4 regions of the Streptomyces sp. NPDC048185 genome follow, and region 1 is predicted to be linked to each of the others. Evidence: riboswitches for the same ligand, from Rfam matches in the RefSeq annotation. Region 1 holds a riboswitch; each other region holds the start of a gene.

Region 1 (5,885 bases):
GGCCGCGGCCCACGACGCCCACTGAGCCGACACCCGCCCTCCTCTACGGGACCCGCCCGCACACCCGGCCACCCAGGCACGGGCACCGTCCGGTCACCACCGGCACGCAGCGGCATCGGGCGCGGCCCGCCACTTAGCCGCCCCGCCACGCCGGGGCAGCACCGCCCCGGGACCGACGTGGCCCCCGCACGGCCCCACGGCGCCGGCGCCGTCCGGTCCGGAGGCCGCGGTGCCGCCGAACGGGGCTGACACCCGCAGGGACGCGTTCCCGCCTCGGCTGGGCCACCGGGCCTCCTCCCCGGCCGCCGCACACACCCGTGACGAGGCGGGCTCCGAGCCGGGTCGTGTGCCCGTCTGCGGTGGGCGGCGGGACCGGGCGGGCGGCATACGCCCGGAGGGCGGTTCGTGGCATGCGGGGGCGGTGGTCCTCGCGTTAACTGAGGCGCACACGATGCACGCGCGGCGGGCCGTCGGTCCGCGTCGAGAGGTGGGCGGACCATGGGAGGGCCCGTGACGACTCAGCCCCTGCCGCCGCTCGCCGGGCCCGCCCCGGGATCGCGCCGGACGGCCCCGTGACGGCGCCCGAGGGCCCGGCGGCCGAGGGCCCGGCGGCCGAACCGGCGAACGCCGTTCCGGCCCGGGCCGAGCAGTCCCTGCGGCACACCCTGCTCAGCCCCGGGTATCTGCTGCTGTTGCTGCTGTGCGTGCTGCTCGGCGTACCGATCGCGCTGGCCTGCTTCTTCTTCGTCAGCCTGCAGCACGAGCTGCAGCACTGGGTGTGGACGTCGCTGCCGGAGGCCGCCGGGTACGGCGACCCGCCCTGGTGGTGGCCGCTGCCCGCGCTGGTGCTGGCGGGACTGATCCTGGCGCCGATCGTGACCCGGATGCCGGGCGGCGGAGGGCATCTGCCGGTGAACGGGCTGGGCGGCGCGCCCGTCGGGCCGAAGGCGCTGCCGGGTGCCGTCCTGGCCGCGCTGGCCACCCTGCCGCTCGGTGTGGTCCTGGGCCCCGAGGCCCCCCTGATGGCCGTCGGCAGCGGGCTCGCCCTGCTCGCGGTGCGGCGGGCGCGCGCGGACCCGAAGGCGAGCGCGATCCTGGCGACGGCCGGCTCGACCGCCGCGATCTCCACGATCCTCGGCGGCCCGGTGGCGGCGGCCGTTCTGCTCATGGAGGGCGCGGGGCTGGCCGGCGCCCGGATGGCCGCCCTGCTGCTGCCGTGTCTGCTGGCCAGCGCGACGGGCGCCCTGGTCTTCACGGGCTTCGGACAGTGGACCGGCCTGGACATCGGCGCGCTGTCGCTGCCGCAGGTGCCGCCGAGCACCGGCCCCGACGCCGCTGACTTCCTGTGGGGCGTCCCGACGGCGGCGCTGATCGCGGTACTGATCACGCTGGCCCGCGCGCTCGGCCGCCGCACCGTCGGCTGGACCAGCCACCGCACGGCTGTCCGCACCGTCCTGTGCGCCACGGCGGTCGGCGTCTGCATCGCCGCGTACGCCCTGATCACCGGCCGTTCGCCGGCGGAGGCGGCGTTGTCCGGTCAGGCGGCTCTCGCCCAGCTCGCCGCGCATCCGCACGCCTGGTCCGTGGGCGCGCTCGTCGCGCTCGTCGCGTGCAAGGGGCTGGCGTGGGGCATCGCCCTGGGCAGTCTGCGCGGGGGCCCGATCTTCCCCTCCGTGCTGCTGGGCACGGCGACGGCGATGGCCTGCTCGGGCCTGCCCGGCTTCGGCGTCACCCCGGCCCTCGCCCTCGGCATCTCCGCCGCGGCGGCCGCGGTGACGGGGCTGCCACTGGCCAGTTCGGTGCTCGCGGTCCTGCTGGTGGGCAGGGACGCGCACGACCAGATGCCGCTGATCGTCGTCGCGTCGGTGGTCTCGTTCGTCGTCGCCCAGGTGATCCGCCGAAGCCCACCGGAGACGGAGGCATCGGCGCGGCCGGGGGCGGCACCCGAGGCGGAGCCGGATCGGTGACCTGCCGTCGGGACGGCCGGGACCGCCGGGCCGGGCCCGGTGCCTCCCTGCGTTCGGCGCGTCCCTGGCTGGCCAGGGTGGGTGTGGCCCTGGGCCTCGTCGTGGCCTACTTCCTGCTGCCCCTCGACCGGCTGGGCCCCCACCACCCGGTGCTGAGCTGGGTCTTCTTCGCCGTGGGTCTGACGGCCGTGGCCGCGCTGCTGCTGCGGCAGATCCGCCACGTCCTCACCGGCCGCACGGACACCCATCCCGGTGTGGTCATCCCCCTGCTGGTCCTGCTGTCGGTGCACGTCTTCGCCGCGACCTACTACGTCCTGGCCAAGCAGCCCGGTGAGTTCGACGGGCTGCGCACCCGCGTCGACTCCCTGTACTTCACCGTCGTCACCCTGGCCACCGTCGGCTACGGGGACATCACCCCGCGGGGCCAGACGGCGCGGATCGTGACGATCCTGCAGATCATCTACAGCTTCGTCTTCCTCACCGCCGCCGGCACGGCACTGGGCCAGCAGCTGCGTTCCCGGGTGGCCGGGCACGGCGACGACGAGCCCGGCCGTGACGACCCGCCACCTCGCCCTCCGCCACGGGGGTGAGGAGATCTTCGCCACGTAGCGCGAGGAGTGCGGCGCCGTACGGCGGGGCGCCGGCACGGAATGCAGTCACGGCCGCGGGTCCGGCGGGGGCCGGCCGCGGGGAGGCCCGCTTGTCACCACCCTCGTGGGCGCACTACTGTCGCCACGCCTTGGTGAACGGGAAATCCGGTGAAGTACCGGTGCGGCCCTCGCCACTGTGATCGGGAAGTCCGGCTCCAGCCCTCACGGGCAGCCACTGGGTCCTCGCGGACCCGGGAAGGCGGAGTGCGGGCGGTGGTACCCGTCAGCCAGGAGACCGGCCAAGGCGCGTCGTCCATCCACGAGGTGCTGGAGAGGGTCTGCTGAGCCATGCACATAGCCGAGGGCTTTCTGCCTCCGGCGCACGCGATCGCCTGGGGCGTCGCGTCCGCGCCGTTCGTCCTCCACGGAGTACGGTCACTCACCCGTGAGGTCCGGGAGCATCCCGAGAGCACGCTGCTGCTCGGGGCCTCCGGAGCCTTCACGTTCGTACTGTCGGCCCTGAAACTGCCCTCCGTCACCGGGAGTTGCTCGCACCCCACCGGGACCGGTCTGGGCGCCATCCTGTTCCGGCCGCCCATCATGGCGGTGCTGGGCACGATCACCCTGCTCTTCCAGGCCCTGCTGCTCGCCCACGGCGGTCTGACCACACTCGGCGCCAACGCCTTCTCGATGGCGATCGCCGGCCCGTGGGCCGGATACGGCACCTACCGCCTGCTGCGCCGGTACGGGGCACCGCTGATGGTCACGGTGTTCTTCGCGGCGTTCGTCGCCGACCTGTCCACCTACTGCGTCACCAGCGTGCAGCTCGCGCTGGCCTTCCCCGACCCGAGCAGCGGATTCCTGGGCGCGCTCGGCAAGTTCGGGTCCATCTTCGCCGTCACGCAGATCCCGCTCGCGGTGAGCGAGGGCCTGCTCACGGTGGTCGTGATGCGGCTGCTGGTGCAGTCCAGCAAGGGCGAGCTGACCCGGCTGGGCGTGCTGTCCGCGGACGCCGGCGAGCGCGAGGAGGCGGTGGCCCGATGAAGCGCAACACGAAGATCAACCTCCTGCTGCTGCTCGCCGTGGCCGTGCTGGCGGTGCTGCCGCTGGCGCTCGGCCTCGGCGACCACAAGGAGGAGCCGTTCGCCGGTGCCGACGCCGAGGCGGAGACGGCGATCACGGAGATCGAGCCGGACTACGAGCCGTGGTTCTCGCCGCTGTACGAGCCGCCGTCCGGCGAGATCGAGTCCGCGCTGTTCGCCGTGCAGGCGGCGCTCGGCGCGGGGGTGCTGGCCTACTACTTCGGTCTGCGCCGGGGACGGCGGCAGGGCGAGGAGCGGGCGGCCCGGGCCGCCCGGCAGGACGCGCACGCGCCCGAAGGGGACTGAGTGCTGCCGATCGACGCGGCGGCGCACAGCAGCCGGTGGCGTCACCGCCACCCGGTGGACAAGGCGGTGCTCGGGCTGGGTCTGACCGTGCTGGCCATCTCCCTGCCGCCCTGGCCGGGCGCGGCGCTGGTGCTGGTCGCGGCGCTGGCCGTGCTGCTCGGTCCGGCGGGTGTGCCCGGGCGTCGGCTGTGGCGGGCCTACCGGGTGCCGCTGGGGTTCTGCGTCACCGGCGCGCTGCCGCTGCTGGTGCGGGTCGGGGGCCCGGACGGCTTCGTGGGCGCGGCGGACGGCGGTGCGGCGCGCGCCGGGGAGCTGCTGCTGCGCACGTCGGCGGCGTCCCTCGGGGTGCTGCTGTTCGCGTTCACCACGCCGATGTCCGACCTGCTGCCCCGTCTGGTGCGGGCCGGGGTGCCCGCCCCGGTGGTGGACGTGGCGCTGGTGACGTACCGGATGAGCTTCCTGCTGCTGGACTCCGTGCGCCGGATCCGCGAGGCGCAGGCCGCGCGGCTGGGGCACACCACCCGGGCCGCCGCCTGGCGTTCGCTCGGCGGGCTCGGCGCCACGGCGTTCGTGCGGGCCTTCGACCGGGCGACGCGGCTGCAGGCCGGGCTGGCGGGGCGCGGTTACGACGGGACGCTGCGTGTCCTGGTGCCCGAGGCCCGGGTCTCCGTGCCCTTCACGGCGGCGAGCGTCGCGCTGCTGGCGGCGCTGGCCGCCCTCACCTTCGTACTGGAAAGGCCGTTGTCGTGAACGAGCCCGCCGAACCCGCCCTGGTCGCCCTGCGGGGCGCGTCCTTCGGGTACGAGGAGGGGCCGGTGGTGCTGAGCGGCCTGGACTTCGAGGTGCGCGCGGGGCGCGCGCTGGCGCTGCTGGGGCGCAACGGCAGCGGCAAGACGACGCTGATGCGGCTGCTCAGCGGCGGCCTGCGGCCGCAGGCCGGGCAGTTGACGGTCGACGGGCGGCCGGTGACGTACGACCGGGCGGGGCTGACGCGGCTGCGGACCACCGTGCAGCTGGTGGTGCAGGACCCGGACGACCAGCTGTTCGCCGCGTCCGTCGCCCAGGACGTGTCCTTCGGGCCGCTGAACCTCGGGCTGCCGGACGCGGAGGTCCGCTCCCGGGTCGAGGAGGCGCTCGCCGCGCTGGACATCGCCGCGCTGGCCGACCGGCCCACGCATCTGCTGTCGTACGGGCAGCGCAAGCGGACCGCGATCGCCGGCGCGGTCGCGATGCGGCCCCGGGTGCTGATCCTCGACGAGCCGACCGCCGGGCTGGACCCGGACGGGCAGGAGCGGCTGCTCGACACCCTCGGCCGGCTGCGGGCGGGCGGCACCACGGTGGTGATGGCCACGCACGACGTGGACCTCGCCCTGCGCTGGTCCGACGACGCCGCCCTGCAGACCCCGTCCGGGGTGCACACCGGCCCCACGGCGCCGACGCTGGCCCGCGCCGACCTGCTGGGTCTCGCGGGGCTACGGCTGCCGTGGGGCGTGGCGGCGGCTCGGCTGCTGTGCGCCCGGGGGCTGCTGACGGACCCGGCCGAGGGTCCGCGCACGGCGGAGGACCTGGCGGCGCTGGCCGACTGACCGGTCCGGTGCCGCTCAGCTCGCGGAGTCGCTGTACTCCGCGTCCCGTGCGGAAGCCGGCCGCTCCTCGGGCCGGCGTTCCGCGGCGGCACGGCGGCCGGGCAGGACGGCGAGGACGATCGCGGTGCCGGCGGCCATGATGATCCCGCCGATGAGACTCGTCGTGGCGACGCCGTGGGCGAAGGCCTCGTGGACCGCGTCGGTCAGGGCCTGGGCCTGCTGCGGCCCGCCCGAGGGCGACTTGGCGACCTGTCCGGCGACGGCCAGTCCCGCGCCGACGGAGTCCTGGGCGGTGTCCAGCGCGGCCGCCGGGAGCCGGTTGCCGGCCAGGTCGGCCAGTTCGTCGCGGTAGGC
Region 2 (5,885 bases), on a different contig from region 1:
GAAGCCCGGGTCGAGCAGGTTCTTGGTGGTGTCGTTCATCACTGGCAGGCCTCGCAGGACTCGGGGTTTTCCAGGGAGCAGGCGACCGCTTCGGGGTCCGGGGCGGCCTGCACGGGGACGGCGGCGCGGCCGGCGGCGCGGGCGATGCGGGTCGCCGGGCGGGAGCGCAGGTAGTACGTGGTCTTCAGGCCCTGCTTCCAGGCGTACGCGTACATCGAGGAGAGCTTCCCGATGGTCGGCGTCTCCAGGAACAGGTTCAGCGACTGGGCCTGGTCGAGGTACGGGGTGCGGGCGGCGGCCATGTCGATCAGGGCGCGCTGCGGGATCTCCCAGGCGGTGCGGTACAGCGCGCGCACGTCCTCGGGGATCCAGGCGAAGTCCTGCACCGAGCCGTTGGCCTCGCGCAGCGCCTCCCGGGTGCGGGCGTCCCACACGCCGAGCCGCTTCAGGTCGTCGACCAGGTAGGAGTTGACCTGGAGGAACTCTCCGGACAGCGTCTCGCGCTTGAACAGGTTCGACACCTGCGGCTCGATGCACTCGTAGGCGCCCACGATGGAGGCGATGGTCGCGGTCGGCGCGATCGCGAGGAGCAGCGAGTTGCGCAGCCCGGTCGTCGCGATGCGCGTCCGCAGCGCCGCCCAGCGCTCGGGCCAGGTGTGCTCGACGTCGTAGTGGTCGGGGTGCAGCACACCACGGGCGGTACGCGTCTTCTCCCAGGCCGGCAGCGGGCCGTTGCGCTCGGCGAGGTCGGCGGACGTCTCGTACGCGGCGAGCATGATGCGCTCGGCGATCCGGGTGGACAGAGCCTTGGCCTCGGGGGAGCCGAAGGGCAGGCGCAGCTGGAAGAAGACGTCCTGCAGGCCCATCGCGCCGAGGCCGACCGGGCGCCAGCGGGCGTTGGAGCGGCCCGCCTGCTCGGTCGGGTAGAAGTTGATGTCGACGACCCGGTCCAGGAAGGTCACGGCGGTGCGGACGGTGGCGTCCAGCCGCTCCCAGTCGATGTCGCCCCCGGTCACGAAGGCGCCCAGGTTGACCGAGCCGAGGTTGCAGACCGCCGTCTCCCCGTCGTCCGTGACCTCAAGGATCTCCGTGCAGAGGTTGGAGGAGTGGACGGTGTGGCCCGGCTCGGCGGTCTGGTTGGCGGTGCGGTTGGCGGCGTCCTTGAAGGTCATCCAGCCGTTGCCGGTCTGCGCGAGGGTGCGCATCATGCGGCCGTACAGCTCACGCGCCGGGAGGGTCTTCCTGGCCAGTCCCTTCGCCTCGGCCGCCCGGTAGGCCGCGTCGAACTCCGCGCCCCACAGGTCGACCAGCTCCGGCACGTCCGAGGGCGAGAACAGCGACCAGGGCCCGTCCGCGTCCACCCGGCGCATGAACTCGTCCGGCACCCAGTGCGCGAGGTTCAGGTTGTGCGTGCGGCGGGCGTCCTCGCCCGTGTTGTCCCGCAGCTCCAGGAACTCCTCGATGTCGGCGTGCCAGGTCTCCAGGTAGACCGCCGCCGCGCCCTTGCGCCGGCCGCCCTGGTTCACCGCGGCGACCGAGGCGTCCAGCGTCTTCAGGAACGGGACGATGCCGTTGGAGTGCCCGTTGGTGCCGCGGATCAGCGAACCCCGGGCGCGGACGCGGGAGTAGGCGATGCCGATGCCGCCGGCGTGCTTGGAGAGGCGGGCGACCTGGTGGAGGCGGTCGTAGAGGGAGTCCAGCTCGTCCTTGGGGGAGTCGAGGAGGTAGCAGGACGACATCTGGGCGTGCCGGGTGCCGGAGTTGAAGAGCGTGGGGGAGGAGGGCAGGTAGTCCAGGCGGCTCATCAGCCCGTAGAGCGCGGCGACTTCGTCCACCGACCTGCTCGTGTCGTCCTCGGCGAGCCCGGCGGCCACGCGCAGCAGGAAGTGCTGGGGCGTCTCGACGACCTTGCGGGTGTGCGGGTGGCGGAGGAGGTAACGGCTGTACAGCGTGCGCAGCCCGAAGTAGCCGAAGCGGTCGTCGGCGGCCGGGTCGGTCAGCGCGTCCAGGCGGGCCGCGTGCAGCCGGACGAACGCGGCGGTGCGGTCGGCGATCAGGCCCTCGCGGTGGCCGGTGGCGACGGACTCGGTGAAGGAGGTGACGCCCTGGGAGGCGGCCTCGGCGCGGATGCCGATGGTCAGCAGCCGGGCGGCCAGCCGGGAGTAGACCGGGTCCTCCGAGATCAGGCCGGCCGCGGCCTCCGTGGCCAGCTCCCGCAGCTCCGCCTCGTCGGCCCGCGCGGACCGGCCGCGCAGCGCGGCGGCGGCGACCCGCCCGGGGTCGGCGCCCCGGAGGTCCGCGGTGAGGTCGGTCAGGGTCCGCAGCAGGGCGGCACCGGGCCCGTCGGCCGCCTCGGCCACGGGGGTCGCAGAAGCCGTCGCAGCGGACGTGGAGACCGGGTCGGCTGGCGCGATGGTCACGTGGGGCACTCCCTCGCTCGGCACGGGGCCAGGCGGAGGGCAGGGGGCAGCTCACGAGCGCACGCGGCGTCGCGTCCACCGGCCCATTCCGCGAGGCCCGGACGTCGTGGCACCCGGACCGGGACGGCCGGGCGCACTGTCGGCAGGTCCTCGGACTGAAGCCCGTGCGCTCACGCGGATACGCGAACACGCACAAGTACACCGTTGCGGGACAGTTCCGGATTCTCACCGGATTCCCCTGCGGCGACAGCGAGCACGAGCATACATCTTGTGCCGGGTCTCGCCAGCACCCCCAGATGTTGTGCCGTGCCGGTGTCAGAGCGTCAGTTGATAGGTGAGCAGAGTGATGTCGTCGAGCTCCGGCAGCGGGTTCCAGTCGCGGCCGGGCGTGCGGGTGAAACCCAGGCGTTCGTAGAGCCGGTGGGCGGTGCGCATGGTCCGCTGGGTCGACAGCACGACGCGTGCGCAGCCCTCGACCGCCCGCGCGCGGTCGACACAGGACCGTACGAGGGCCTCGCCGACGCCGCGTCCCCGCGCGTCGTGGGCGACGGCGAGCATGCGTATCTCGGCCTCGCCGGGCCGGGCGATGTCGGCCATGGGGCCCCCGGACGGCACGAAGGTCACGCCGCCGAGGACGCGGCCGTCCGCCGTGGCGACCAGGAGCTCCGCGGCGGCGGCCCGCTCGGCCGCGTTCCGCAGTGCGCCGAGGTAGGGGTCGCTCTCACCGAGGTCGAGGAAGCCGTCGTGGAGATAGGCGTGGGCGGTGATGTCGCCGAGGGCCCCGTACTCGTCGGGTGACGCCGGCCGGATCGCGAAGTCCATGGGCCGAGTGTGCCCGACGGGCACGACGACGGGCCGCCGGATTTCTCCGACGGCCCGTCGCCCGCGGGGGGTCAGTGCGAGGTGCCCGCGGTGGCCGGGGGCAGCTCCGTCTGGACGCCGGGGTCGCCCGCGTCCGCCGTGTAGTCGCCCGGCTGGGTCTCGTCGACGCCGTCGGGCGCCTTGACGGCCTTCAGGACGAAGGTCAGGACCACGGTGACCAGGACGTTCAGCACGAACGCGGTGAGACCGATGTAACCGATCTCCCCGATGCCCGGGATCTCCTTCGAGGAGCCGCCGAAGTGCGCCTGCGTCGGCGAGGCGACCCCGTACGCGGCGGCCGTGCCGTAGACCATGCCGACCGCCCAGCCGGCGAGCAGGGCCCAGCGGTGGAACCAGCGGGTGAACAGGCCGCCCACCAGGGCCGGGAAGGTCTGCAGGATCCAGATGCCGCCCAGCAGCTGGAAGTTGATCGCGACCGTCTTGTCCATGCCGAGGACGAAGATCAGCGCGCCCACCTTCACCAGCAGCGACACCAGCTTGGAGACCTTGGTCTCCTGCTCCGGGGTGGCGTCCGGCTTGATGAAGTCCTTGTAGATGTTGCGCGTGAACAGGTTCGCGGCCGCGATCGACATGATCGCCGCCGGGACCAGGGCGCCGATGCCGATGGCCGCGAAGGCCACGCCCGCGAACCAGTCCGGGAACATGTCCTCGAACAGCTGCGGGATCGCCAGCTGACCGTTGCTCACCTTGACCCCCGCCGCGATCGCCATGAAGCCCAGCAGCGCGAGCAGGCCGAGCATCAGGGAGTACAGCGGCAGGATCGTGGTGTTGCGGCGGATCACCTCACGGCTGCGGGAGGACAGCGTCGCGGTGATCGAGTGCGGGTACATGAACAGCGCGAGCGCCGAGCCGAGTGCCAGCGTGGCGTAGGTCCACTGGCTCGCCTCGCCCGGCACCACCGCGCCGCGCGGCTTCCCGGTCGCCTCGTTGGTCTGGCCGAACGCCTCGCCCGCCTTGGCGAAGATGTCGTCGAAGCCGCCCAGCTTGATCGGGATGTAGATGATCGCCACCGCGATCACGATGTAGATCAGCGTGTCCTTCACGAACGCGATCAGCGCGGGGGCGCGCAGACCCGACGAGTAGGTGTACGCGGCCAGCACACCGAAGGCGATCAGCAGCGGCAGGTCCTTGACGAACCAGTTGGTGTCCTCACCGCCGCCGACGCCCATCACGTCCAGGACGGCCTGGATGCCGACCAGCTGGAGCGCGATGTACGGCATCGTGGCGAGGATGCCGGTGACGGCGACCGCGAGCGACAGGCCCTTGGAGCCGAACCGGCCGCGCACGAAGTCCGAGGTCGTCACGTAGCCGTGCTTGTGGGAGACCGACCACAGGCGGGGCAGGAACGTGAAGATGAGCGGGTAGACGAGGATCGTGTACGGCACCGCGAAGAAGCCGGACGCGCCCGCCGCGTAGATCGCCGCCGGGACGGCCACGAAGGTGTACGCCGTGTAGAGGTCGCCGCCCAGCAGGAACCAGGTGACCCAGGTGCCGAACGAGCGGCCGCCGAGGCCCCATTCGTCCAGGCTGTGCTCGTTCTCGGCCCGGCGCCAGCGGGCGGCCATGAAGCCCATCGCGGTGACGAGGACGAAGAAGAAGATGAAGACGGCGAGTGCGACGCCGTTCACGCCGTCGTTCACTTGGCACCGCCTTCCCGGCGGGCGCGCTGGTCACGCTGCCAGAGCTTGTACGCGAGCACCGTCAGCACGGTGGAGATCAGCACCCACGCCATCTGGTACCAGTAGAAGAACGGGATGCCGATGAGCGTGGGGTCGGTCTTGGCGTACGAGCCGACCCACAGCATGGCGACGAACGGTGCGACAAGACAGAGGGCGATGACGACGCGCACCGGCGTCACCGTCGGCCCTCTGTTCACTTCCGGGGCTTGTGACATGCGGTGGCTCCGTCCCCTCGCTGATCACCTGGTGCAGTGCGCACGAAAATGTAGGTGACGGCGTCGAGAGAGCGGAAGACCTCGTCCGCATATCGGTCCTCAACTGCAATGAAGCGTGCCGGGCGGGCACGGCGAGCCCTAGGGCCTGTCGTTTGGATCAGGTCGCGGGACAGCGGCGGTTCTTGTCAGCGCCGGTGAGCGGGGCCTGGTGCGTGCAGCTGCAAGGCGGAGGAGGGCGTCGACGCGGAGCGTCGGCAACCGACGACAACGCGGCAGATGCGCGTGCCAGGCCCCGCGTCTGCGGCTGATCCAAACGACAGGCCCTAGTCCTGAGGGCGCTTGAGGCGGGCCACGAACTTGTAGCGGTCGCCGCGGTAGACCGACCGCACCCATTCCACCGGCTGGCCCGTCCGGTCCAGCGAGTGCCGGGAGAGCATCAGCATCGGCAGGCCGACGTCGGTGCCCAGCAGGCCGGCCTCCCGCGGGGTCGCCAGCGAGGTCTCGATGGTCTCCTCGGCCTCGGCCAGGTGGACGTCGTACACCTCGGCGAGGGCCGTGTAGAGGGAGGTGTACTTCACCAGCGACCTGCGCAGGGCGGGGAAGCGCTTCGCCGACAGGTGGGTCGTCTCGATGGCCATGGGCTCGCCGTTGGCCATGCGCAGGCGTTCGATGCGCAGCACCCGACCGCC
Region 3 (5,885 bases), on a different contig from region 1:
CCACGGGGCGGCCCGACCGGAGCCCCGGTCTCCGGGACGACCGGTGCGGCGGGCGGCGGGCCGCCACCCGCTTCGCTCATCGCGGCCGGCTCGTCCCGGCCTCCGGCAACGGCGGCTCCGCCGGCAGGGCTTCCCGGTGCCGGCGGGGGGACACCGGCCGCACCTGATAGCAGAAGGGCCGTCATCCGGTGGGCCGTGCCCGGAAGAATGACCCGATTTCCTCCGCAACGGAGCTATCCGGCCAACCTCCCGCCGTTTCCCACACCCGGACAACCGAGCCCCCGGCCCGCCCCTCTCACAGCGCGGGCACAGCAACCGCCCCTCGCACGGCCGGCTCTGCGGCTGTCCTCGCCGACACACCGTGCCGCCCGCCGTCTGTCTCCTTCTCACAGCACCCGGAGGACGAGGGAACGATGACCAGAACGCGCACCACCCGGCTGCGGCGTCCGCTGCTCGCGGGCACCACGGCCGTCGCCGCCCTGGCCGTGACGGCCGGGCTCGTCGCCGCCACGTCGGAGCCGGCGAAGGCCGCGACCGGGCCCAAGCTCAGCCTGATCGCCGCGACCGGCTCGCTCACGCTCACCTCCTGGAAGGAGGACCCGGGCGTCTACCTCGACCTCGGCACCTACCTCACCGCCGAGGGCACGCCGCTGGAGCTGAAGGTGACCCGGAAGTCCTACAAGGACCCGGTGACCGTCACGCAGACCGTGTACGAGGGCGGCAAGGCCAGGACCAGGACCCTGCCCAAGGGCACGGTGAAGGACTTCTCGGGCCTGCCCGGCTTCGCGGAGATCACGGTCACCGACAAGGCGGGCAAGAAGGTCCTCGGCCGGACCGAGGACTTCTGCCCGAACAACGCCAGCGGACGGGTGCGCCCCGACGCGCCCGCCACCTCCAGGTATCCGGAGAGCTGCCCCACCAACCCGTTCACCCTCGGTTCGGTGTGGGGCGTCGAGAAGGGCTGGGCCGCCAACACCTACGGGGGTTCGTACAGCAACCCGGTCAAGCTGGCGGCCGGTACGTACACCGCCAAGGTCGGGGTCGCCAAGAAGTACCGCGACCTCTTCGGCATCGCCGACAAGCCGGCCACGGTGAAGGTCACCGTGGAGGAACGGAGCTATGAGGACGAGGAGGGCGTCGCCGTGCCGGCGACCCGTTCCGCGTGGTCCGCGGGGGCCGGCGAGCACGCCGGGCACGACGCCGGCCACCAGGCGCCGTCCGGGCACGCGGGCCACGGCCCGGGACACGCCCCGACCCCCGCCCAGGCCGCCGCGCCGGTGACGAGCGGCGCGGGCCCCTCGTACAACGTGGGCCACGGACCGCTGAAGGCGGCGCCCCCGGCCCTGCCCTGGGCGGTGAAGAAGGAGCAGGCCGCACGCTCCCTGCGGACCGGCGACACGGCCGGGCAGACCGACGGCTCGCGCAGGGCGCCCGCGCTGAAGCCGCTGTCGAAGCGCCCCGCCGGCGAGGCCTCCGTCCCGGACGTCCCCAAGCCCGACCTGCGCTCGCTGCCGGCCTACGGGATCGTCATCAGCGACGGTGAGGAGGACGTCCCCGGCAAGGACTACCTGGCCTTCAGCGCGAACGTGTGGAACGCCGGCCCGGCGCAGCTGGTGGTGGACGGCTTCCGTTCGCCCGGCAAGGCCAAGATGGACGCCTACCAGTACTTCTACGACGCCAAGGGCAAGCAGGTCGGCTACACCCCGACCGGCACCATGGAATGGGACCCGCGCCCGGGCCATGTGCACTGGCACTTCACCGACTTCGCCAGCTACCGGCTGCTGAAGGCCGACAAGAAGGAAGCCGTGCGCAGCGGCAAGGAGGCCTTCTGCCTGGCCAACACCGACGCGATCGACTACACGGTGAAGAACGCCAACTGGCACCCGTACAACACCGACCTGTCGACCGCCTGCGGCCAGGAGAACTCGATCTCCGTCCGTGAGGTGCTGGACGTCGGCTCCGGGGACACGTACACCCAGGACCTGCCGGGCCAGTCCTTCGACATCACCCAGGTGCCCAACGGCATCTACTACATCCAGGTGCTGGCCAACCCGGAGAAGCGACTGAAGGAGACCAGCCTCGACAACAACAGCGCACTGCGCAAGATCGTGCTGGGCGGCAAGCCGGGCAAGCGGACGGTGACCGTGCCGGCGCACGACCTGGTGAACGCGAACTGACCGGACGCCAGACGGAGCACCGACACGGTGCACAGGGCCGGCGGCCGCTCTCGGCGGCCGCCGGCCCGAGACACCGGACGCGCCCTACCGGCGGTACCCCAGGACCGTCATCATCCCGCTCTCCGAGTGGTACTGGTTGTGGCAGTGCAGCATCCACAGCCCCGGGTTGTCGGCGTCGAAGTCGAGCACCAGCTTGCGGTGCGGGAGGACCACCGCGGTGTCCTTGCGCGCGCCCAGCCCGTCCAGTCCGGCGATGGCGAAGGTGTGCCCGTGCAGGTGCATCGGATGCCACATGTCCGTGGCGTTGACGAGGGTGAGCCGTACCCGTTCCCCGGCGCGCACCGCGCGGCGCTGCTCCACGGAGTAGGCCTCGTGGTCGAAGCCCCAGTCGTACCTCTCCATGCCGCCGGTGATCCGGATGCGCATCTCGCGGTCGGGTTCGCGATCGTCCAGGGCCACGGAGTCGTCGGGGACGAGACGGCGCGCGGGGACGGTCCTGCCGTCGAGCTCGTCCGGGCGGACGTCCGCGGGCGGGAGATTTCTGTTCCCCTTGCCGGTGCGCAGGACGGCGAGGGCGCTTCCCTCCTTCCCCTCGGGGAGCGCGACCAGGGGGAAGACGCCGTCGCGGGCGGTGATCAGGACGTCGTACCGCTCCGCCATACCGACGAGCAGGGCATCGGTGCGCGTGTGCTTCACCGGATAGCCGTCGGTGTGGGTGACCGTCATCTCGTGGCCGCCCAGCGCGACCCGGAACGCCGTCTCGGCACCGGCGTTGATGATGCGCAGCCGGACGCGGTCGCCGGGACGGCACCGGAACACCTCGGGACGACCGGGCAGGCGCCCGTTGACCAGGTGGTACGGGTGGGCGACGCTGCCGCCCCCGCCGTGCAGCATGCGGCTGTAGGACGTGCGCAGCACCCGGGAGGGACCCGCCGGTCTTACGGCCGGCGAGGGCAGCGCCGTCGCCGGCCGGGCGGGGCTCCCGCCGCGGCCCGGCCCCATGGCCATGTGCCCCCCGTCCGCCGCGGCACCGGGCCTGAGCTGGTCCAGGACCTCCTCGGGGGTGGAACCCTCAACGCCGTCGACCCAGTCGTCCAGGACGACGATCCACTCCTTGTCGTAGGACAGCGGTTCGCGCGGGTCGTCGACGACGAGCGGCGCGTACAGGGCCCGGTCGGCCTGCACGCCGACGTGGGAGTGGAGGAGATACGTTCCCGGCTGTCCGGCGGTGAAGCGGTAGCGGAAATCGGACCCGGGACGGATCGGCGCCTGGGTGAGATCCGGAACGCCGTCCATGTCGCAGCGCAGCCGCACCCCGTGGCAGTGCAGGGTGGTGCCGGCCGGCAGCCGGTTGGCGAGCGTCATGTCGAGCACGTCGCCGGCGGTGACACGGACCAGGGGGCCCGGCAGCGCCTCGTCGTACGCCCAGCTCGGCACCGACCGACCGCCGAGGTCCAGGGTCGTCTCGGCGGCGGTGAGCCGGTACGTGCGCACCGGACCGGCCCCGCGTCTCCGCTCGGCCGCGAGGACTTCCGGGTCGGAGGGATTGACGTAACCCGGGGGCCCGGCCGGAACGAAGGCCGTCCCGACGGCCGCTCCCCGAGGACCGGGGCTCGGTCCGGAGCCGGAGCCCGTGCAGGCTGCCAGGACACCCGCACCGGCAGCGGCGAACGGGGCGCGGAGCAGGGTACGCCGAGAAGGTGTGAACATGTCTGAATGAGACACGCCGGATGATCGAACAGCCCGTCGATGCGGCCGAATGCCTGATCCGGCGGTGGTGGATTCCACCGTCAGGCGGAGGGCCACGGACGACGTGCCCGCCTCCTCCGCGGGTCGGCGCGCCGCGCTCGGCCGGCCGCCGGGGCCGGGCGCGGGCCGTCGGCTGTTTCCGGTGCCGGCCGCCCGCCGGGCAGCCACGGGGCCTTGGTAGCCTCTCAGGGCCAGTCGAGCCACATCCGAGGCCAGGGAATCCGGTGCGAATCCGGAACTGACGCGCAGCGGTGAGGGGGACGGGCGGGGCACGAAGCCACTGGGAGACCGGGAAGGCGCCCCGACCGGACGAACCCGAGTCCGAAGACCTGCTGGCACCTCCGCACCCCGGCGCGGAGGGACGTCCGCAGGCCAGGCTCCGCGTACGAGCCCCGACCCCGAAGGCATGCCCGTGCTCCGCACCTCCCTCCTGCTCCGCGCTCCGGCCGTTCTCCGTGCTCCGGCGCTTCTCCTCTCGTCCGCCCTGCTGCTCACCGCCTGCGGTTCCTCCGGCGAGGGCGACGCGAAGTCGCACCAGACCCCCGGCGCCGGCTTCCCCGTCACCCTGGACAACTGCGGTCACGAGGTCACCCTGACGTCGGCCCCGAAGCGCGCCGTCTCCCTCGACCAGGGCACCACCGAGATCCTGCTCGCGCTCGGCCTCGCCGACCGCATGGCCGGAACGGCCACCTGGACCGACCCGGTCATGAAGGGCCTGGAGAAGGCGAACGCGACCGTGCCCCGGCTCGCCGACGACAACCCGTCCTTCGAGAAGGTCCTGGACGCCGAACCCGACTTCGTCACCGCCTCGTTCGTCTCCACCCTCGGCACGGGCGGGGTCGCCACCCGCGACCGGTTCGAGAAGCTGGGTGTGCCGGCCTACGTCTCCCCGTCCGACTGCTCGGCGGGCAAGGACAACGGCAGCGGGGGCGACGGATCGCGCAGCGAGCCGCTCACTCTCGACGTCGTCCACGGAGAGATACGCGACCTGGCCCGCGCGTTCGGCGTCCGCGAGCGCGGCGAGGAGCTCGTCGCCGACCTGCGCAGGAGGGTGAGCACAGCGACCGCGGGACTGCACGCCTCGGACGTCTCCCTCATGTACTGGTTCGCCAACTCCCAGTCGCCCTACCTGGCCGGCTGCTGCGGCGCGCCGGGCGCCATCACCCGCGCGGTCGGCGCGCGGAACGCCTTCGCCGACACCCATGACGAATGGCCCCAGATCAACTGGGAGACCGTCGCCGACCGCGACCCCGACGTCATGGTGATCGGCGACCTGACCCGCAAGCAGCAGACCGCCGAGACCGCCGAGGCGAAGATCGAGTTCCTGGAGAGCAACCCCGCCACACGCAACCTCACCGCGGTGAGGAAGAAGCGGTACGTCCTGCTCAGCGGGCAGGCGATGAACCCGTCCATCCGGACGGTCGAGGGGATCGAGAAGGTCGCGGCCGGGCTGCGCGACTTCGGGCTCGCCGAGTGAGCGCCCGTACCCTGCTGCAGACGGGCGGTGGCCTGGCGGCGCTGCTCGCGTCGATCGCCGCGGCCGTGACGATCGGGCCGGCCGACATCTCCGCCGGCGACGTGTGGGCCGCCGCCGCGGCCCACCTCGGACTCGGCGAAAGCACGCTGGCGCCGCTGCGGGACTCGATCGTGTGGAACCTGCGGATGCCGCGCACCCTCCTCGCCGCCGTGTGCGGGGCCGGACTCGCGGTGTGCGGGGCGGTCATGCAGTCGCTGCTGCGCAACCCGCTCGCCGACCCCTTCGTCCTCGGGGTCTCCTCCGGCGCGTCCACGGGAGCGGTCGCCGTGGTCGTGCTGGGAGTGGGCGGGGGAGCGGTGTCCCTGTCCGCGGGCGCCTTCCTCGGCGCCCTGATCTCCTTCGCCCTGGTGCTGCTGCTCAGCCACATCCTCGGCGGCACCAGCGACCGGGTCGTGCTGTCCGGCGTGGCGGCCATGCAGTTG
Region 4 (5,885 bases), on a different contig from region 1:
GGCATCTTCCGCGGCTCGTCGAAGCCCTCGCCGGTCAGCAGCATCGTGTCCGACAGGAACCGGGCGAGCTGCGTGAGGTTGTCCGGCCCGCCCTCGACCAGATAGCGCAGCGCCTCCGCCACGACCCCGGCCGGCACCGACGACTCGGCCATCAGCTCCGCGTCCGGCACGGACTCCCCGCCGAGCAGCACGGTGGGGACGCCGGACGCCTTCAGCGCGGCGAGCCCGTCCTCCCAGGCACGCTTGCCGCCCAGCAGGCGCACGACGGCGATGTCCGCGCCCTCGACCAGCCCCGGCAGCTCCTCGCCCACGTCGACCCGGGTCGGGTTGCCGATCCGGTAGGCGGCGTCCGACGCGCGGGCCGCCAGCAGGTCCGTGTCGGCGGTCGACAACAACAACACTGTGCTCATGCGGGCGCTCCCGGTGGAATGAAGGGCAGTCCTTGTGGCGCGCCGGACTCGATGAGCCGCCACAGCGCGTCCGTGTCCGCGTGCTGTTCGATCAGGTCGCCGAGCCGGTCGAGCTGCTCCTCGCGCAGCGCGGCGAACGAGGTGTCGGGGGCCGGCACGAAGCGACGGCCCGCGGCGGCGGCCACCTCGCGCAGGAACGCCCGCCGGAAGCCGTCCGACTCCAGCGAGCCGTGCCAGTGCGTCCCCCAGACCTGGCCGACCCGGCAGCCGTCCAGGAAGGGCTCGCCGCCCACGATTTCGGCGACGCCGTGGTGGATCTCGTACCCCTCCACGTGCTCCCCGAGGGCCTCGCCGACGGGTCGCGTGAGGGTCTTCCCGCGGGCGAACCGCACCCGCACGGGCAGCAGTCCGAGCCCGTCCACGTGCCCGGCACGGGACTCGACCTCGTCCTCGATGTGCTCGCCGAGGAGCTGGAACCCGCCGCAGACGCCGAGCACGGGGCGGCCCTCGGCGGCCCGGCGCGCGATCGCCTCCGCGAGCCCCCGCTCCCGCAGCCACCGGAGCGCCCGCACGGTACCGCGCGTCCCCGGCACGACCACGAGATCGGCGTCGGCCAGCTCCTCCGGCCGGTCCACGAACCGCACCACGACACCGGGTTCGGCGGCCAGCGCGTCCACGTCCGTGAAGTTGGACATCAGCGGGACCGCGCAGACGGCGACCCGCAGCACGTCCTCGCCGACCGGCGGCGCGACGACCGACTCCCGCACCGTCCCGCGCAGGGACACCCGCAGCCCGTCCTCCTCGTCGATGCCGAGCCCGTGCCGGAAGGGCAGCACGCCGTACGTCCGCCGCCCGGTGAGGTCCCGGAGCATGTCGACGCCGGGCTCCAGCAGCGACACGTCGCCCCGGAACTTGTTCACGAGGAACCCGGCGACCAGCGCCTGGTCCTCGGGCGACAGCAGGGCCACCGTGCCGAAGAAGGACGCGAAGACGCCCCCGCGGTCGATGTCGCCGACGACGAGGACGGGGAGCCCGGCGCCCCGGGCGATCCCCATGTTCACGATGTCCGTCCGGCGCAGGTTGATCTCGGCCGGACTGCCCGCCCCCTCGCAGATCACCGCGTCGTACGTGCCCCGCAGCTCGGCCAGGCAGTCGAGGACCGTGCCGAGCAGCTGCCGCTGCCGCCCGCCGTGGTAACCGCGGGCGCTCATCTCCCCGACCGGCTTGCCGAGCAGCACGACCTGGCTGCTCTGCTCGCCGCCCGGCTTCAGCAGCACCGGGTTCATCAGCGCGGTCGGCTCGACGCGGCACGCCTGCGCCTGCATGGCCTGGGCCCGCCCGATCTCGGCGCCCTCGCGGGTGACGAAGGAGTTCAGCGACATGTTCTGCGCCTTGAAGGGCGCCACCTTGACGCCCCGGCGCACCAGCCAGCGGCAGATCCCGGCGGTGACGACGCTCTTGCCGGCGTCGGAGGTGGTGCCGGCGACGAGGAGGCCACCGTTCATGACGTACGTCCCTTCCTGCTGACCCCGCGGACGAGCAGCCGCGCGCCCGCGCACACGCCCAGCGCCAGCCAGCCCACGCGGCTCGACAGCCGCACCGCCCGCTCGATGTCGCCGGACCCGGCCCGGACGGCGCGTCCCGCCGCCCCGTTGAGCACCGGCCGGTGTTCGACCCGGCCGCCGTAGGAGAGCGTCCCGCCGAGCCGCACGCCCAGGGCGCCCGCGAAGGACGCCTCCACGGGCCCGGCGTTGGGGCTCGGGTGCTGCGCGGCGTCGGCACGCCAGGCCCGTACGGCACCCCGGGGATCGCCGCCGGCCACGGTGGTCAGGACGGCGGTCAGCCGGGCGCCCGGCCACCCGGCGAGGTCGTCGAGCCGGGCCGAGGCCCAGCCGTAGCGGCGGTACCTGGCGGACTTGTGGCCGACCATGGCGTCCAGCGTGTTCACGGCCCGGAAACCGAGCAGCCCCGGCACTCCGGCCACGGCGCCCCACACCAGGGCGCCCACGACCGCGTCGGAGGTGTTCTCGGCGACGGACTCCACGACGGCCCGCGCGATCCCGTCGGCGTCCAGCGCCTGCGGATCCCGCCCGCACAGGTGCGGCAGCCGGGCCCGGGCCGCCTCGACGTCCCCGGCCTCCAGCGCCCGCCCGACGGCGCGGGCCTCCCGGGCCAGCGAGGTCCCGCCCACGACGGCCCACGTGGCGGCGCCGGTCAGCGCGAGGGAGGCGGCGGGGGAGGGGCGGACGGCGCGCACGGCGGCGCTCCCCAGGACGACGGCGCCACCGGCGCAGACGGCGGTGTGCAGCGCGCCCCAGCCCCGGTGGTCACGCCACAGCACCCGTTCCACGGCGCCCGCGGCACGGCCGAACGCGGCGACCGGGTGCCCGCGGCGCGGATCGCCGAGGAGGAGGTCGCCGAGAAGACCGGCGGCGGCGCCGTACGCGAAGACGCGTTCGGCGCGCACGGCTCAGCCTGCCGTGCGGAGGGACGGCGGAAGTGCGTCTCGGGTGAGCCTGGAACGGCAGCCGCGCATGGCGATATGTCCTCACTCAGGGTGTCCACGCCCTGGTTCGACGAAATCGGCGGTGAGAGTTCCTGGCTCCCGGGACCGTACTCGCGTACTGCCCCGGTGACAGTGGCGGGACCGCGCCGGACTCGCACCGGCTTCCTCTCCTGCCGCCGTAATGGCTCCGGAAGTCCACCACGGCCCGCGAACACCCGTCAACTTGCTGTTGACCTGCAGCGGGGGAGTGTGCGGAGGCCCACACACGGGCGGTGTGCGCCGGCACGGAAAAAGCGCGGGGCGCGGGACGGTGGAGTCCGTCCCGCGCCCCGCGCACGATGTGCGCCCGGCGGTCAGGCGACGATCAGGTAGATGCCGTACGCCACCGCCGCCGCACAGGCCGCGAAGCAGGCGTAGGCACCGGTCACCGCGAGCACCGCGGAACCGCCCTGGGCGGCGGCCCGCTCCTGGCGGGAGAGGCCGACGACGCCGAGGGTGAACAGGGCCACCAGGGCCACGGTGGCCACGAGGCTGACGCCGAAGACGGAGCCGAGGGCTGCCCAGTCGATTGTCATGGCGGTTCTCTTCCTTCGTACCCGGACGCGGGCTCAGACGGTGGTGGCGGCCGACGGGGTCTTGGTGTCGGCGACGGCGGCCGGGGCCGCGACGGTGGCGGTGAGCTCCTCGCTCACGCCCGCGGGGGGCGGGGTCACGGCGGCGATCGCCGTGGTCACCACGCCGGCCGGCTCGGGCTCGCCGCCGCCGTTGACGTTGGTGTGGTCGACGACCTCGCGCCGGGAGATCCGCCAGATCGCGAAGCTGGAGGCGAGCAGGAAGACCGCGACGAGCGCCGTGCCCCAGTCCCCGAAGCCGCAGATCCACTCGGCGAGGGCGGCGACCAGGGCCGCGGCCGGCAGGGTCAGGCCCCAGGCGACGAACATGCGGGTGGCCGTGGACCAGCGGACCACACCGCCCTTGCGGCCGAGGCCCGCGCCCATGACCGCGCCGGAGACCGAGTGGGTGGTGGAGAGGGAGAAGCCGAGGTGCGAGGAGGCCAGGATGACCGTCGCGGCGCTGGTCTGGGCGGCGAAGCCCTGCTGCGGCTGGAGGTCGGTGAGGCCCTTGCCCATGGTGCGGATGATGCGCCAGCCGCCGAGGTAGGTGCCGAGCGCGATGGCCATGCCCGCGGACAGGATGACCCACACGGGCGGGTTCGAGCCGGGGGCGAGGGCGCCGCCGGCGATCAGGGCGAGGGTGATGATGCCCATCGTCTTCTGGGCGTCGTTGGTGCCGTGGGCGAGCGAGACCAGGCCGGCCGAGGCGATCTGCCCGGCGCGGTAGCCCTTCTCCGCGGCCTTGCCGTCGGCCTTGCGGCCGAGCGAGTACGTCAGCCGGGAGGCGAGCATCGCCGCGACACCCGCGACGATCGGGGCGGCGACGGCCGGCAGGAGCACCTTGGTGACGAGCACGTCGCCGTGGACGGCGCCGATGCCCGCCGAGGCGACGGCGGCGCCGATCAGGCCGCCCATCAGGGCGTGCGAGGAGCTGGACGGAAGCCCGACCAGCCAGGTCAGCAGGTTCCAGAGGATCGCGCCGACCAACGCGGCGAAGATGACCTCGGGACGGATGCCGGTCTCGTCGACGAGACCCTTGGAGATCGTGTTGGCGACCTCCACCGAGAGGAAGGCGCCCACAAGGTTCAGCACGGCGGACATGGCCACCGCGACCTTGGGTTTGAGTGCACCGGTCGAAATGGTCGTTGCCATCGCGTTCGCGGTGTCGTGGAAACCGTTCGTGAAATCGAACGCGAGAGCGGTTACCACCACAATCGCGAGGATCAGCGAGAAGCTTTCCATTTACCCAGGCAATCGTTCGAGGTCATTGGCGCGTCGAACGTAGGTAACCAGAGTGAACGGGAGATGAACTGGACCGGGCGTCATGGTGACCGGAAACGGGGTCGTGACCTCCGTGAACGCCTGCGCTGCGTGCCCGCGCCGGCGCTCTCCGGAGACGTGCCTGGCAGGATCGCCGCGGGGCGCCGGACCGCGGCGCGGTGAGGGGCGTCCGGGACGCCCGACGGGAGGCTTGGACTGTGACGGAATCGCGGGTCGGGCAGGTGTCCGGGGAGGAGTCCGAGGCCTGGGAGGCGCTCGTCGCGACGGCCCGGCGGACGGTGACCGACGGGCTGGTCGTCGGCACGTCCGGCAACGTCTCGGTACGGGTCGGCGACACGGTGCTGATCACCCCTTCGGGTGTGCCCTACGACCGTCTGGCCCCCGGCGACGTGACGGGCGTCGACCTCGGCGGCCGGCAGGTGCTCGGCACGCTGGTCCCGACCAGCGAGCTGCCCATGCACCTCGCCGTGTACCGCACCACCGACGCCCGCGCCGTCGTCCACACCCACGCCGTGCACGCGACGGCGGTCTCCCTGCTCGTCCCCGAGCTGCCGCTCGTCCACTACATGGCCGCCGCGCTCGGCGGCCCGGTCCGGGTCGCGCCCTACGCGACCTACGGCACCGACGAACTCGCCCGCGCCATGCTGGCCGCCCTCGCCGACCGCAGCGGCTGCCTCCTGCGCAACCACGGCACGATCACCTACGGCGACACGCTCGACCAGGCCTACGACCGCACCGCCCAGCTGGAGTGGATGTGCCGCCTGTGGCTGACGGCCTCCTCGGTCCCGGGCCGCACGCCGTCCCTGCTGACCACGGCCCAGCTGGACGAGGTGACGGAACGCCTGCGCGGCTACGGCCAGCCGACCTGACGGACCCCTGCCGGAGGGCTGTCCCTCGTCACACCGAGTGACGGGCACCCGCTGGGCAGCCCGGCGGCCGACCGGTGCGGGGGACCGTGGGGGCGCATGCGGAGGCGCCCCCTGGCCGCCGGGCGAGCGGCCCGCGCTCCACGGTGCCGGGCCCGGGTGCCGGTGCTCGGCGGCTGTGGGCAGCCCGGACGCGCGCCGTCCGTCG

Evidence for each region. Region 1 has a riboswitch for cobalamin ahead of ACGF3H_RS14580 (energy-coupling factor ABC transporter permease). Riboswitches for the same ligand answer to the same signal wherever they lie in the genome.
Region 2: linked by a shared signal. The riboswitch ahead of ACGF3H_RS27245 (ribonucleoside-diphosphate reductase subunit alpha) and the one ahead of ACGF3H_RS14580 (energy-coupling factor ABC transporter permease) in region 1 are both predicted to bind cobalamin.
Region 3: linked by a shared signal. The riboswitch ahead of ACGF3H_RS32320 (ABC transporter substrate-binding protein) and the one ahead of ACGF3H_RS14580 (energy-coupling factor ABC transporter permease) in region 1 are both predicted to bind cobalamin.
Region 4: linked by a shared signal. The riboswitch ahead of ACGF3H_RS00335 (cobalamin biosynthesis protein) and the one ahead of ACGF3H_RS14580 (energy-coupling factor ABC transporter permease) in region 1 are both predicted to bind cobalamin.

Annotation. Positions count from the first base shown of each region.
Region 1 covers NZ_JBIDAN010000004.1:214,684-220,568, reverse strand. Annotated here, with positions in the region: gene ACGF3H_RS14590 (chloride channel protein) at 573-1,967, shown strand; gene ACGF3H_RS14585 (potassium channel family protein) at 2,036-2,557, shown strand; cobalamin riboswitch at 2,691-2,876, shown strand; gene ACGF3H_RS14580 (energy-coupling factor ABC transporter permease) at 2,906-3,601, shown strand; gene ACGF3H_RS14575 (energy-coupling factor ABC transporter substrate-binding protein) at 3,598-3,945, shown strand; gene cbiQ (cobalt ECF transporter T component CbiQ) at 3,946-4,695, shown strand; gene ACGF3H_RS14565 (ATP-binding cassette domain-containing protein) at 4,692-5,531, shown strand; gene ACGF3H_RS14560 (MFS transporter) at 5,547-5,885, opposite strand, start outside.
Region 2 covers NZ_JBIDAN010000010.1:200,639-206,523, reverse strand. Annotated here, with positions in the region: gene ACGF3H_RS27250 (ribonucleotide-diphosphate reductase subunit beta) at 1-39, opposite strand, end outside; gene ACGF3H_RS27245 (ribonucleoside-diphosphate reductase subunit alpha) at 39-2,420, opposite strand; cobalamin riboswitch at 2,544-2,700, opposite strand; gene ACGF3H_RS27240 (GNAT family N-acetyltransferase) at 2,736-3,242, opposite strand; gene mctP (monocarboxylate uptake permease MctP) at 3,314-4,942, opposite strand; gene ACGF3H_RS27230 (DUF3311 domain-containing protein) at 4,939-5,196, opposite strand; gene ACGF3H_RS27225 (GntR family transcriptional regulator) at 5,520-5,885, opposite strand, start outside.
Region 3 covers NZ_JBIDAN010000015.1:28,141-34,025, forward strand. Annotated here, with positions in the region: gene ACGF3H_RS32310 (lysyl oxidase family protein) at 414-2,177, shown strand; gene ACGF3H_RS32315 (multicopper oxidase family protein) at 2,262-3,887, opposite strand; cobalamin riboswitch at 4,102-4,278, shown strand; gene ACGF3H_RS32320 (ABC transporter substrate-binding protein) at 4,333-5,403, shown strand; gene ACGF3H_RS32325 (iron chelate uptake ABC transporter family permease subunit) at 5,400-5,885, shown strand, end outside.
Region 4 covers NZ_JBIDAN010000001.1:62,079-67,963, reverse strand. Annotated here, with positions in the region: gene cobN (cobaltochelatase subunit CobN) at 1-410, opposite strand, end outside; gene ACGF3H_RS00340 (cobyric acid synthase) at 407-1,915, opposite strand; gene ACGF3H_RS00335 (cobalamin biosynthesis protein) at 1,912-2,877, opposite strand; cobalamin riboswitch at 2,982-3,132, opposite strand; gene ACGF3H_RS00330 (hypothetical protein) at 3,270-3,491, opposite strand; gene ACGF3H_RS00325 (inorganic phosphate transporter) at 3,525-4,772, opposite strand; gene ACGF3H_RS00320 (class II aldolase/adducin family protein) at 5,009-5,680, shown strand.